DNA from 3 places in the Pseudomonas sp. ES4 genome. Region 1 is predicted to be linked to each of the others. Evidence: predicted binding sites of a transcription regulator. Region 1 holds the regulator's gene; each other region holds the start of a gene.

Region 1 (4,131 bases):
GCGCCGTAAGCGTGCAAATGCAAGAAGAACCCAGCGAAGAAGCCATGGCTGACATGTTCGCTGATATTTACCACAGCCCGACCAAGCAGGTGGGCTGAGGTACTAATGACAGTTTTTGTACCTACATCGATGGCCTGCCATGCATTGTTCAGTTAATGAACGCGCAGCCAGTAATGTGGCCTCCGTCTAAGTAAGACAAGGTAAAGAAATTCATGGGCAGCATGCATCCCGTACAGGTGATCGCGGTGACCGGCGGCAAAGGTGGCGTCGGGAAGACTAACGTGTCAGTGAACTTGTCCCTGGCTCTAGCTGAGCTCGGTCGGCGCGTCATGCTGTTGGACGCCGATCTGGGGCTGGCGAACGTCGACGTCCTGCTGGGGCTGACACCCAAACGTACGTTGGCCGACGTGATCGAAGGCCGCTGCGAGCTGCGCGACGTACTGTTGCAGGGCCCTGGCGGCATCCGCATCGTTCCGGCCGCGTCCGGCACACAGAGCATGGTTCATTTGAGCCCGGCCCAGCACGCCGGCCTGATCCAGGCGTTCAGCGATATCGGCGACAACCTCGACGTGCTGGTGATCGACACCGCGGCGGGCATTGGTGACTCGGTCGTCAGTTTCGTCCGCGCAGCGCAAGAAGTCTTGCTGGTGGTCTGCGACGAACCGACCTCGATTACCGATGCTTACGCACTGATCAAACTGCTGAACCGCGATTACGGCATGAACCGCTTCCGCGTTCTGGCCAACATGGCCCAGAGCCCGCAGGAAGGGCGCAACCTGTTCGCCAAGTTGACCAAGGTCACGGATCGCTTCCTTGACGTCGCCTTACAATACGTCGGCGCGGTGCCTTACGACGAAAGCGTGCGCAAGGCTGTGCAGAAGCAGCGCGCCGTCTACGAAGCCTTCCCGCGGTCCAAGTGCTCACTGGCGTTCAAGGCCATTGCCCAGAAGGTCGATACCTGGCCGCTGCCTGCCAACCCGCGTGGGCACCTGGAGTTTTTCGTCGAGCGCCTCGTGCAACAGACCGCAGGACCTGTGCTATGACAGCCGGTGGCTACAACCTTTACAAGAAGTCGGCACGTGACGCGCAGTACGAGCTGATCGAGCGTTACGCGCCACTGGTTAAACGCATTGCCTACCACTTGCTGGCGCGTCTGCCGGCCAGTGTCCAGGTCGAAGACCTGATCCAGGCCGGGATGATCGGCCTGCTTGAAGTGTCGACCAAATACGACGCCAGCAAAGGCGCGAGTTTCGAGACGTACGCGGGCATTCGAATCCGCGGCGCGATGCTCGACGAAGTACGCAAGGGGGACTGGGCGCCACGTTCGGTCCACCGCAATACCCGGATGGTCAGCGACGCCATTCGCTCGATTGAAGCTAAAACCGGCCGTGACGCTAAAGATCACGAAGTTGCGGCCGAACTCCAATTGAGTCTCGACGATTATTACGGGATTTTGAACGACACCCTGGGTAGCCGGTTATTCAGTTTCGACGATCTGTTGCAGGACGGCGAACACGAAGGGCTGCACGAGGATGGCGCGAGTGCACATCTGGAGCCGTCACGCGATCTGGAAGATGAACGCTTCCAGGCGGCGCTGGCGGACGCGATTGCCAATTTGCCGGAGCGTGAGCGACTGGTGTTGGCGCTGTACTACGACGAAGAGCTGAACCTCAAGGAAATCGGTGAGGTCCTGGGGGTCAGCGAATCGCGGGTCAGCCAGTTACATAGCCAGTGCGCGGCCCGTTTGCGGGGGCGTTTGGGGGAGTGGCGAGCGCGCTGAAGGCAGTGTGGGGGCACTGCGAACGCGGCTGGTGGGGTGTTGAACCTTGCCGGTCACGATCTGTTGTGCTCCAGACAGTCATCGAGTGCATTGCCGGATTGATTGAAATGGCGTGTCCAGGTGCTGGGCGCGTTTAAGACTGCTTGGAGGTCGAATTGGACAAGAACATGAAAATCCTCATCGTTGATGACTTCTCAACGATGCGGCGGATCATAAAAAACCTGTTGCGTGACCTTGGGTTCACCAACACGGTCGAGGCTGACGATGGCATCACTGCGATCCCGGTCCTCAACAGCGGCAGCATCGACTTTCTGGTAACGGACTGGAACATGCCTGGCATGACCGGCATCGATCTGCTGCGTCACGTACGCGCGGATGAAAAGCTCAAGCACCTGCCAGTGCTGATGGTCACCGCTGAAGCCAAGCGCGAGCAGATCATCGAAGCGGCCCAGGCCGGTGTTAACGGCTATGTGGTCAAACCCTTCACGGCCCAGGCGTTGAAAGACAAAATCGAAAAGATTTTCGAACGCATCGGTTGATCCACTTCGCCACGGGGGAGCTATGGAGCATAACGAGTCTTCACAGGGCGATTTCGAATCGACCCTGAAAAAACACGCGGTCGAACTGGTCGAAAGCCTTGAAAAAGGCAGGTTCGGCGACGCTGTGCAACTGATCCATGAGCTCAATCAGACCCGTGACCGTGGCCTGTATCAGGAAGTGGGCAAGCTCACTCGCGAGCTGCATAGTGCGATCGTCAATTTCCAGATTGACCCGAACATGCCGCAAGCCGAGGAGGTCTCGCAGATCACGGATGCCACCGAGCGCTTGGGTTATGTGGTCAAGCTGACCGAAGCCGCGGCCAACCGCACCATGGACCTGGTGGAAAACGCCACGCCGCTGGTCAACGGCCTGAGCAACGAAGCCCAGGCCTTGAGCACCGATTGGGGACGGTTCATGCGTCGCGAAGTCGGGGCTGAAGAGTTCCGCGAGCTGGCTCGGCGAGTCGACGGTTTCCTGACACGCAGCAGCGAAGACAATCGCGTTGTGTCGAGCAACCTCAACGACATTCTGCTCGCTCAGGATTACCAGGACCTCACCGGTCAGGTGATCAAGCGCGTGACCCAACTGGTCACCGAAGTTGAAAGCAACCTGCTCAAGCTCGTGCTTATGGCCAGTCAGGTGGACCGCTTTGCGGGCATCGAACATGACCGTGAAGCGATGCTGGCAGAAAAAGATCCGCAAAAACATCTCTCTCAGGGTGAAGGTCCGCAGATTCATGCCGATAAAAGAGAAGACGTTGTGTCCGGTCAGGACGATGTAGACGATTTGCTTTCCAGCCTTGGATTCTAGGAGCACCCCTACACATGAGCTTCGGCGCCGATGAAGAGATCCTTCAGGATTTCCTGGTTGAGGCCGGCGAGATTCTAGAGCAACTGTCCGAACAGCTGGTCGAGCTTGAAAGCCGACCTGATGATGCGGACTTGCTCAATGCAATTTTTCGCGGTTTTCACACTGTAAAAGGAGGCGCCGGCTTCCTCCAGCTCAACGAGCTGGTGGAGTGCTGTCACATCGCCGAGAACGTGTTCGACATCCTGCGCAAGGGTGAGCGTCGCGTCGACTCGGAACTGATGGACGTGGTTCTTGAAGCGCTGGATGCGGTGAACGGCATGTTCACCGAAGTCCGCGAGCGCAGCCCGATCACGGCTGCCACACCAGAATTGCTGGCGGCACTGGCCCGTTTGGCCGAGCCGAAAACCGCCGATGAAACGGCACCGATCGCCGACGTGGTGGAAGAACCTGCCGCCGAGAGCGAGTCGGGTGACATCACCGATAACGAATTCGAACAACTGCTGGACTCGCTGAACGCCGTCAAGGCTCAGGCAGAAGCCCCGGCAGTTGTGCCAGCGCCGAGCAGCAATGCAGCGGGCAGCGACGAAATCACCGATGCCGAGTTCGAGTCGTTGCTCGATCAACTGCACGGTAAAGGCCAGTTCGCCGTCGATGCGGTAGCCTCGGCGCCAGCCGCACCGGTTGCCCCGAAAGCGCCAGGCGACAGCTCCGATATCACCGACGACGAGTTCGAAGCACTGCTCGATCAACTGCACGGCAAGGGCAACTTTGCCGTTGATGCGCTGGAGTCGGCCATTGCTGCGGTCCCGGCCCCGGCTGCGCCTACCGCAAAAGCGGCTGGCGGCGATCTGATCTCCGATCACGAGTTCGAATCGCTGCTCGACGAATTGCACGGCAAAGGCAAGTTCACTGAAGTCGGCACTGGCGCCGCTGTTTCGGCACCTGTCGCCAAGGCTCCTGCCGCTGCAGCGAAACCTGTCGCCAAAGCGCCCGAGCCGAAA
Region 2 (4,131 bases), on a different contig from region 1:
TACCATGCTGCCGATGATGTATTGCGAGCAGGAACTGCAAGACGGCTCGCTGGTACAGTTGCTGCCCGACTGGTCGTTGCCTGGCGGCTGGCTGCAAGCGGTCTACCCTCATCGGCGCGGAGTGATGCCGGCCGTACGCGCCTGGCTCGACCATTTGATCGAATCATTCAATGCCTGCGGGGACCGACTGATATGAAAGCTGGACGTATGAGCGAAGAAGATGTCGCGCAATTCTGTCTCGCGCTGCCGGGTGCGCGGGAAGACTACAAGTGGGGTGGCGTAAGGGTGTTTTCGATTGCCGGGAACAAGATGTTTGCCTTGCAGAATCTGCGGGGCGAATCCCTGGCCTTCAAGGTCGACAAGGACTTGTTTCTCGGTCATTGCGACCGCCCGGGAATTCGCCCGGCGCCGTATCTGGCGCGGGCTCAGTGGATCATCATGGAAACGCCCTACCCGCTGGGCCGTGAAGAGCTGCAAGGTTTGTTGCAGCGTTCCCATCAATTGGTCGTGAGCAAGTTGCCCAAGCGCACCCAGGTCGGGCTGCTGCTTTAAAACAGCGCCAGCAGATTTGCACCCAGAAACAATTGATCGATCCAGAACACCTGATGCATCAGCAGGATGATCCAGAACACCAACTGATACGAGAGCTTGCGCGTCTTGTGACGGAACAGCTGCTGCGCCAGTAAGGCGCCCGGCCAGCCTCCGGCAAACTCCACCGCATGCAACACGTTTTCCGGCGTGCGCCAATGGTCAGAGCGTGCCTTGCGCTTGTCGCTCCAGTACAGCAAGAACGCCAGCAGGCTGACGACCCCGTAAGCCACCAGGGGAATCACCGAAACCCCACGCAGCCACAACGAGATCGAGCCAAACAGCGGCAACGCGCACAGGACCGCAAACACCAACAGTTTCAGCTGGAGATTGCGAATCACTCCTGAGGGCTTGCGTCCGGGGTTGTTGCGCGTGCTGCCATCATTCATGGCTTGACCGCCGTCCAGTCGACCCAGCCGAACTGCCAGGTGGCCAGGATGACCAGGCCGAACGCGATGCGATACCAGGCGAACGCCGCATAACTGTGACTGCCGATGAACACCAGCAAGGCTCTGACGGCAATCATCGCGAAGATGAACGCCGTGACAAAACCGATCGCGAACACCGGAAAATCAGACGGAACGAACAGGTCGCGATACTTGTAGCCCGAGTAAACCGCCGCAGCGACCATGGTCGGCATCGCCAGAAAGAACGAGAACTCGGTAGCGGTCTTGCGCGACAGCCCGAACAACAAGCCACCAATGATCGTGGAGCCGGAGCGTGACGTCCCGGGAATCATCGCCAGGCACTGGGCGAAGCCGACTTTCAGGGCATCTTTCCAAGTGATGTCGTCAACAGTTTCGGCATGCACTTCATGCTGACGCTTTTCGGCCCACAACATGACGATCCCGCCCACAACCAACGCCGTCGCGACAGTGATCGGGTTGAACAGGTACTCGTGGATCAAATCGGAAAAAATCACCCCAAGTACCACGGCCGGCATGAACGCAATCAACAGGTTCGCGGTAAAGCGTCGAGCGCTCGGCTGGGTCGGCAAACCGATGACCACATCGAAGATCTTGCGGCGGAACTCCCACACCACCGCCAGAATCGCCCCCAGCTGAATGATGATGTTGAAAGCGATGGCCCGTTCGCCACCGAAATTGAGCAAGTCCGCCACGATGATTTGGTGACCGGTACTGGAAATCGGTAAAAACTCCGTCAGCCCTTCTACCACCCCAAGTATCAACGCCGAAAAGGCAGTCCAAAGATCCATCAATCCCCCAAGAAGCAATGCGCTACGGCATGCCCCATTAATATTTTTTCACAACGTTGACTGCGGTCAGCGTCGCTGCTGCGCCGCACGCATAGAATCCGGACGAAACCATAAAAATTCCGTGAAAAATCGACTTGGATTCAGGTTTTTCCGCGCGGGGCCGAAATCCTATCAGACAAGTCTGATTAACGCTGCCGCGTTGTTGGACTTGGGTCGGATATGACCGATTGGCAAAGTGTGGTTGGATGCTGGCGATCATTTTTTACAAGAAAAAGAAACCGGAGTGACAGCGTTATGAACAGCTTGCGCAGTATGTCGATCAGCCGACGCTTGTGGCTCATCTTGATCGTGGCCGTCCTGATGCTAATGACGTTGGGCGTCTTGATGCTCAAGCAGATTCACGATGACCTGTACCAGGCCAAGGCCCAGAAAACCCAGCATGTGGTGCAAACCGCCAGCGGCATTCTGACTTATTACCATGGCCTCGAAACTGCCGGCACCCTCACTCGCGATGCGGCGCAGAAGCAGGCACTGAGCGCCGTTCGCGGTCTGCGTTATGACCAGAATGACTACTTCTGGATCAATGACCTGACGCCGGTGATGATCATGCACCCGGCCAACCCGAAACTCGACGGCCAGAACCTCTCGGCGATCCGCGACCCGGACGGTTTTGCCCTGTTTAATGAAATGGTCGCCGTCGCCAAGTCCAAGGGTGCCGGTACCGTCGACTATCGCTGGCCGAAACCGGGCGCCAGCGCTCCGGTAGAAAAAACGTCCTACATCAAACTCTTCGAGCCCTGGGGTTGGATAATCGGTTCCGGCGTGTATATCGATGACATGCAGGCCGAGTTCTATGGCCAGGTCTGGAAAGCCACATTCGTGGGACTGGTGATTGCGCTGATCATGGCGCTGCTGGTCATCCTGATCGCCCGCAGCATCGTGCGTCCCTTGCAGGAAACCGTGAACGCCATGGCCAACATCGCCAGCGGCGAAAGCGACCTGACCCGCAGCCTCGACACCCATGGCCAGGATGAAGTCACGCAACTGGCACGCCACTTCAACGCCTTCACCGCCAAGCTGCGGCTGGTGATCAGAGAGCTGCAAGTGTCCGCCAGTGCCTTGGGCCAGTCTTCCAGCGAACTGGGCAACGACGCCGCCCAGGCCCAGCAACGCAGTCAACAACAATCCCAGCAAATGGAACTGGTGGCCACAGCCATTAATGAAGTGACGTATGGCGTCCACGACGTTGCGAAAAACGCCGAGCACGCCGCCAGCGAAATGCGCGATGCCGAGTCTCAGGCGCAGCAAGGCCAGGTCAACATCGATGGCAGCCTGCAACAGATCGACAAACTGTCGTCGACCATCGATCAGGCAGTGGACGTGATTCGTACCCTGGCCGCTGAAAGTACGCAGATCGGCAGCGTTCTCGAAGTGATCCGTTCCATCGCCGAGCAAACCAACCTGCTGGCCCTCAACGCAGCCATTGAAGCTGCTCGCGCCGGCGAGCAAGGTCGCGGTTTTGCGGTGGTGGCCGATGAGGTGCGACTGCTGGCCCAGCGTACCCAAAAGTCCACGGCCGAGATCCAGTCGATGATCGAACGCCTGCAAAGTCACTCCGAAGCGGCGGTCAAAGTGATCGGCGACAGCAGCCGTGCATCGCAGTTGACCATCGAGCAGGCCGGCCTGGCCGGCGCCAGCCTGAATGCCATTGCCCAGGCGCTGCGCAACCTCAACGGGTTGAACGCCTCCATCGCCAGCGCGACCTTGCAACAGGCGCATGTGGTCGAGGACATCAACCAGAACGTCACCCAGGCCGCCGGTTTGTCCCACAGCACTGCGCTGGCCGCCGAACAGTCGAGCGTGGCCAGCGTCCACCTGAAGGAATTGAGTGAGCAATTGAACGGGCTGCTCAAGCAGTTCCGGGTGTAACGACGCCGAGCCTGCGTTCGGCGGTGTAGCAACTGTCGAGCAGCGCGAGCCTGCGTTCGGCGGTGTAGCAGCTGACGAGCAGCGCGAGGCTGCGTTCGGCTGCAGAGCAGTCGTCAATCCTGCCTGCGAGTTTTTTCTGATGCACCGCGGTGTCTGATTTCACGACTGCTTCGCAGCCGAACGCAGCCTCGCGCTGCTCGTCAGCTGCTACAGAGGATGCCGGTTCTACTTGGCCACGCCTGCCGTTACAATCGCCCCCCTCTTCGACTTTCCCCAAGGAACCTCCATGTCCGGGCTTGAACTGTTTGCCGCTGCCCTCGGTGTCATTGCCGTCTGGTTAACGGTCAAACAGAACCCTTGGTGCTGGCCGATCGGTCTGGTCATGGTGCTGCTTTATA
Region 3 (4,131 bases), on a different contig from region 1:
GACCGAGCAACAGGGCACGACGTTTACTTTCAGCTTGCCGGTGTGATCTGCCAGGTCATTCCCGTTACGCGCTTAAACGCGCTGTCACTTCATTCAACTGCCCCGACAACCCGTGAAGGTTGTGGCTGGCCGCTTCGGTGCGCTGCACGTTGTCCAGATTGGTACTGGCGATACTGGTGATTTCGGTGAGGTTGCGCGAGATGTCTTCGGCCACCGATGTCTGCTCTTCCGCGGCAGTGGCGATCTGGCGGTTCATGTCGCGGATGGCTTCCACGGCAAGGGTGATGCGCTCCAGCATGACGCCGGCCTGAGTCACTTGCTCGACACTTTCCTCGCTACGCGACTGACCGCTTTCAATCGCCAGAGCGGCGTCCACCGCGCCGGTTTGCACCGTTTGAATGATCTGGTTGATCTCGATGATCGACGCCGCCGTGCGCTGGGCCAGGCTGCGGACTTCATCCGCCACCACCGCAAAACCGCGCCCGGCTTCACCGGCACGGGCTGCTTCGATGGCGGCGTTGAGCGCCAGCAGATTGGTCTGCTCGGCGATGCCGCGAATCACTTCCAGTACCTTGCCGATGCGCCCACTGTCGGTTTCCAGACGACGGATGACCGTGGCGGTATTGGCGATTTCGCCGCGCATTTGGGTGATGGTGTGAATGGTGCCCTGCATGACTTTTTCGCCTTGCTGGGCGGACTGGTCGGCATCATCGGCGGCTCGTGCCGCATCGGCGGCGTGACGTGCGACTTCTTGCGCGGTAGCGGACATTTCGTTCATCGCCGTGGCCACCTGATCGGTGCGGTTGAACTGCTCGTTAGTGCCGCTGGCCATCAGGGTTGCGATGGAATTCAGTTCACCGCTGGCGCTGTCCAGATCCGAGGCGCTGCGCTGCAAACGGTTGAAGGTTTCGGCAAGAAAATCGCGCAGGGTATTGGCGGCTATCGCCAGTTTTCCCAGTTCGTCCTGACGGGTGCTGGCCACGCGTTCGGCGAAACGCCCCTGGCTGAGTTGCGCCACGTACTCGATCAGTTTGCGAATCGGTTCGACCAGGTTGCGGTTGACCAGCCACAGGCTCAACAACCCGATCAACAGCCCCGAAGCGAGCATCACTATGATCCCCAGCAACACGGTGCGGTCGGCGTCGGCGCTGATCAGCTTCGATTGCTCGGCCCCTTGCTTGCGTAACTCACTGACCAACTCACTCATCTGATCGCTGGTTGCGCGGTCGACACCTTTGACCGCCGTATCACCAGCCGTTGGGTCGGCGCCTGCCGCCACGTAGGCGTCACGGCCCTTCCGATAAGCCGCGCCCAACAGACGATGTTCGTCCCGCAGGCGTTCGATGCGCGTCTTGAGTGACGGCTCGATACCCTTCTGCCCGGCCAGTTCACCGAGGATGCCCTGCACATCGCGCTGACGGTCTTCGAATTGCTTCCAGTATTTGTCCAGATCCGCAGGCTGCTTGCCGCGTAGCAGAACGTTTTTCCACTCTTGTACCTGCACCTTGAATTGCAGGTTGGCTTCATCGATCAATTGCGAGGTGTGCAGCGGGCCTTCGATCAGATTCGCGTAGTTCTGAACACCGCTGGACAGAAAGTGAAAGCAGGCCAACGCGATCAACAGCATCGCGAACAAGCTGCCGCTCAGCAGGGCGAGAATTTGCGCTCTCAAGGACTTTTGCAAAAACATCGGAAGGTACTCATGACAGGAATGAGGCACGCCGGGCGAGGCGTGAAAGAAGTCCGGACATCCCTGTCTGCGACCTTGGCCAGCGGTCAAAGCCGTGCGAGTTAACGTAGGCAAGATCGGCGGGCCAGAGCGGTTCTTTAACCAATTCCGACCGTCGGTAGCGCCATCATTTCGCCTCCACCGCCTTGTCACAAAACGGTCAAAACTCCTTGCAATGATGCGGTTCAAGTGAACCTGTGAAACCCGCAACAGGCGCCTCCTCACATCGAGACCCCATGAACCACAGCATCGACCAACGTCATCGCGACACCGACCTGTTCGGTCTGCTGTACGGTTTCAGTTTTCGCCCCGGCGAGCGCGGCCGCGAGCTCGATTCGGCCAAGGCGTTGCAGTGCCTGCAACAACCCGGCGACAACGACGAATTTCTCTGGCTGCACCTGAACCTGGCCCACGCCGCATGCGAGCGCTGGATGAAAAGCCATCTGCAATTGCCCGATGAATTTTTCGAAGCACTGCACGAAGGTTCGCGTTCGACGCGTATCGAGCATGTGGATTCGGCGTTGCTGGCGGTGGTCAACGACGTGGTGTTCAACCTCAGCAGCATGGTGTCGTCCGATGTTTCGACGTTGTGGGTCTGCGCCCGCAGTCGGCTGATCGTCAGCGCACGACTGCAACCGCTGCACTCGGTGGACAAGCTGCGCTCGTCGGTGAAGGCCGGTGAGTGCTTTCGCTCGCCACTGGAATTGCTGGTGCATCTGCTGCGCGATCAGGGGGAAGTGCTGACCCAGATCGTGCGCAAGACCAGCCTCAGTGTCGATCAGATCGAAGATGAGTTGCTGTCTTCGCGGCTGTCGACCAACCGCGCTGAGCTGGGTGCCAACCGACGGGTGCTGGTGCGCTTGCAACGCTTGTTGGCGCTGGAGCCGGGCTCGTTGCTGCGCTTGCTCAATCGCCCGCCGCAGTGGTTGCAAAAGGAGGACGTCAAGGAGCTGCGCAAGTCCACCGAGGAGTTCGCGCTGATCATTAACGACCTCACGGCGCTGGGCGAACGGATCAAGCTGTTGCAGGAGGAAATCGCCGCCAACCTCAACGAACAGAGCAACCGCACGCTGTTCACCCTGACCGTGGTGACGGTGCTGGCGTTGCCGATCAACATCATCGCCGGGTTCTTTGGCATGAACGTCGGCGGGGTGCCGCTTTCCGGCGACCCGGAAGGGTTCTGGATTCTGGTGGCATTGGTCGCGACGTTTACCGTGATCGCCGGGCGTTGGGCATTCCGTAAGCGCCAGGATTATTAATATCGGAGCGCCTTCGATTCACTGTGGCGAGGGGGCTTGTCGGAACGCCGCACCGCCCCGTTCGGCTGCGCAGCAGTCGTAAACCTGCAAAAACGATGTAACTGAAAGAATGCTGGGGGCCGCTTCGCGACCCAACGGGGGCAAGCTCCCTCGCCACAGGTACTGCATTCTGATCAACGGATCGGCAATAAACCCAAACACTGACTTAACTCAGCCTCTCTGTAACATTCAGCAACGATCATGGGCGACATTCCTTCTCTCCTCAGGATTGTCCGTCATGGCGACTCCTTCCTTCACCGCCACCCAGGCGCCCGCCAGTAGCGCCAAACCTCAACTCGATAAAAAGCCCAGCCTGCTGACCCTCGTGATTTTCTTCGCGGTGCTGGGCAGCGGGTTGTTGTTTACCGCCTACAGCCTGATGCACGACATGAACGAGCTCGGCACCGTGGTGACCACCTGGACGCCGTTTCTGCTGTTGGGCGTGGCGCTGCTGATTGCCCTCGGCTTTGAATTCGTCAACGGTTTCCACGACACTGCCAACGCCGTGGCCACGGTGATTTACACCAACTCCTTGCCGCCAAATTTCGCGGTGGCCTGGTCCGGATTCTTCAACTTCCTCGGGGTGCTGCTGTCCAGCGGCGCGGTGGCGTTCGGCATCATCGCCCTGCTGCCGGTGGAGCTGATTCTGCAAGTCGGTTCTTCCGCTGGTTTCTCGATGATCTTCGCCCTGTTGATCGCCGCGATCCTGTGGAACCTCGGCACCTGGTGGCTGGGGTTGCCGGCGTCTTCGTCGCACACCCTCATTGGCTCGATCATCGGGGTCGGCGTGGCCAATGCCCTGATGCACGGCCGCGACGGCACTAGCGGCGTGGACTGGGCGCAGGCAACCAAAGTCGGTTACGCACTGTTGCTGTCGCCGCTGATCGGCTTCATGTTTGCGGCGCTGTTGCTGTTGGCCTTGCGGGCTTTCGTCAAGAATCGTGCGCTGTACAAAGCACCCAAGGGCGACACTCCGCCACCGTGGTGGATTCGCGGCATGTTGATCCTGACGTGCACCGGCGTGTCCTTCGCCCACGGCTCCAACGACGGCCAGAAAGGCATGGGCCTGATCATGCTGATTCTGGTGGGCACGCTGCCGATGGC

Evidence for each region. Region 1 encodes FliA, which starts transcription of late flagellar genes. Its sites were predicted from a motif close to CTAAAGTTTNNNNNNNNNNNGCCGNTAA; they were not measured.
Region 2: ACQ4OB_RS26035 (methyl-accepting chemotaxis protein) is a predicted target of FliA. The motif match lies at 1,944-1,971, and genes of this name have one in related genera.
Region 3: ACQ4OB_RS22730 (methyl-accepting chemotaxis protein) is a predicted target of FliA. The motif match lies at 1,804-1,831, and genes of this name have one in related genera.

The regions. Positions count from the first base shown of each region.
Region 1 covers NZ_JBOBDO010000021.1:37,763-41,893, reverse strand. Annotated here, with positions in the region: gene flhF (flagellar biosynthesis protein FlhF) at 1-98, shown strand, start outside; gene fleN (flagellar synthesis regulator FleN) at 213-1,043, shown strand; gene fliA (RNA polymerase sigma factor FliA) at 1,040-1,780, shown strand; gene ACQ4OB_RS21235 (chemotaxis response regulator CheY) at 1,948-2,319, shown strand; gene ACQ4OB_RS21230 (protein phosphatase CheZ) at 2,342-3,130, shown strand; gene ACQ4OB_RS21225 (chemotaxis protein CheA) at 3,145-4,131, shown strand, end outside.
Region 2 covers NZ_JBOBDO010000035.1:24,297-28,427, forward strand. Annotated here, with positions in the region: gene ACQ4OB_RS26015 (LysR substrate-binding domain-containing protein) at 1-196, shown strand, start outside; gene ACQ4OB_RS26020 (MmcQ/YjbR family DNA-binding protein) at 193-552, shown strand; gene ACQ4OB_RS26025 (DUF1294 domain-containing protein) at 549-977, opposite strand; gene ACQ4OB_RS26030 (undecaprenyl-diphosphate phosphatase) at 974-1,804, opposite strand; gene ACQ4OB_RS26035 (methyl-accepting chemotaxis protein) at 2,099-3,733, shown strand; gene ACQ4OB_RS26040 (hypothetical protein) at 3,714-4,010, opposite strand; gene pnuC (nicotinamide riboside transporter PnuC) at 4,020-4,131, shown strand, end outside.
Region 3 covers NZ_JBOBDO010000024.1:45,801-49,931, reverse strand. Annotated here, with positions in the region: gene ACQ4OB_RS22735 (GAF domain-containing sensor histidine kinase) at 1-46, shown strand, start outside; gene ACQ4OB_RS22730 (methyl-accepting chemotaxis protein) at 65-1,690, opposite strand; gene ACQ4OB_RS22725 (transporter) at 1,966-2,988, shown strand; gene ACQ4OB_RS22720 (inorganic phosphate transporter) at 3,266-4,131, shown strand, end outside.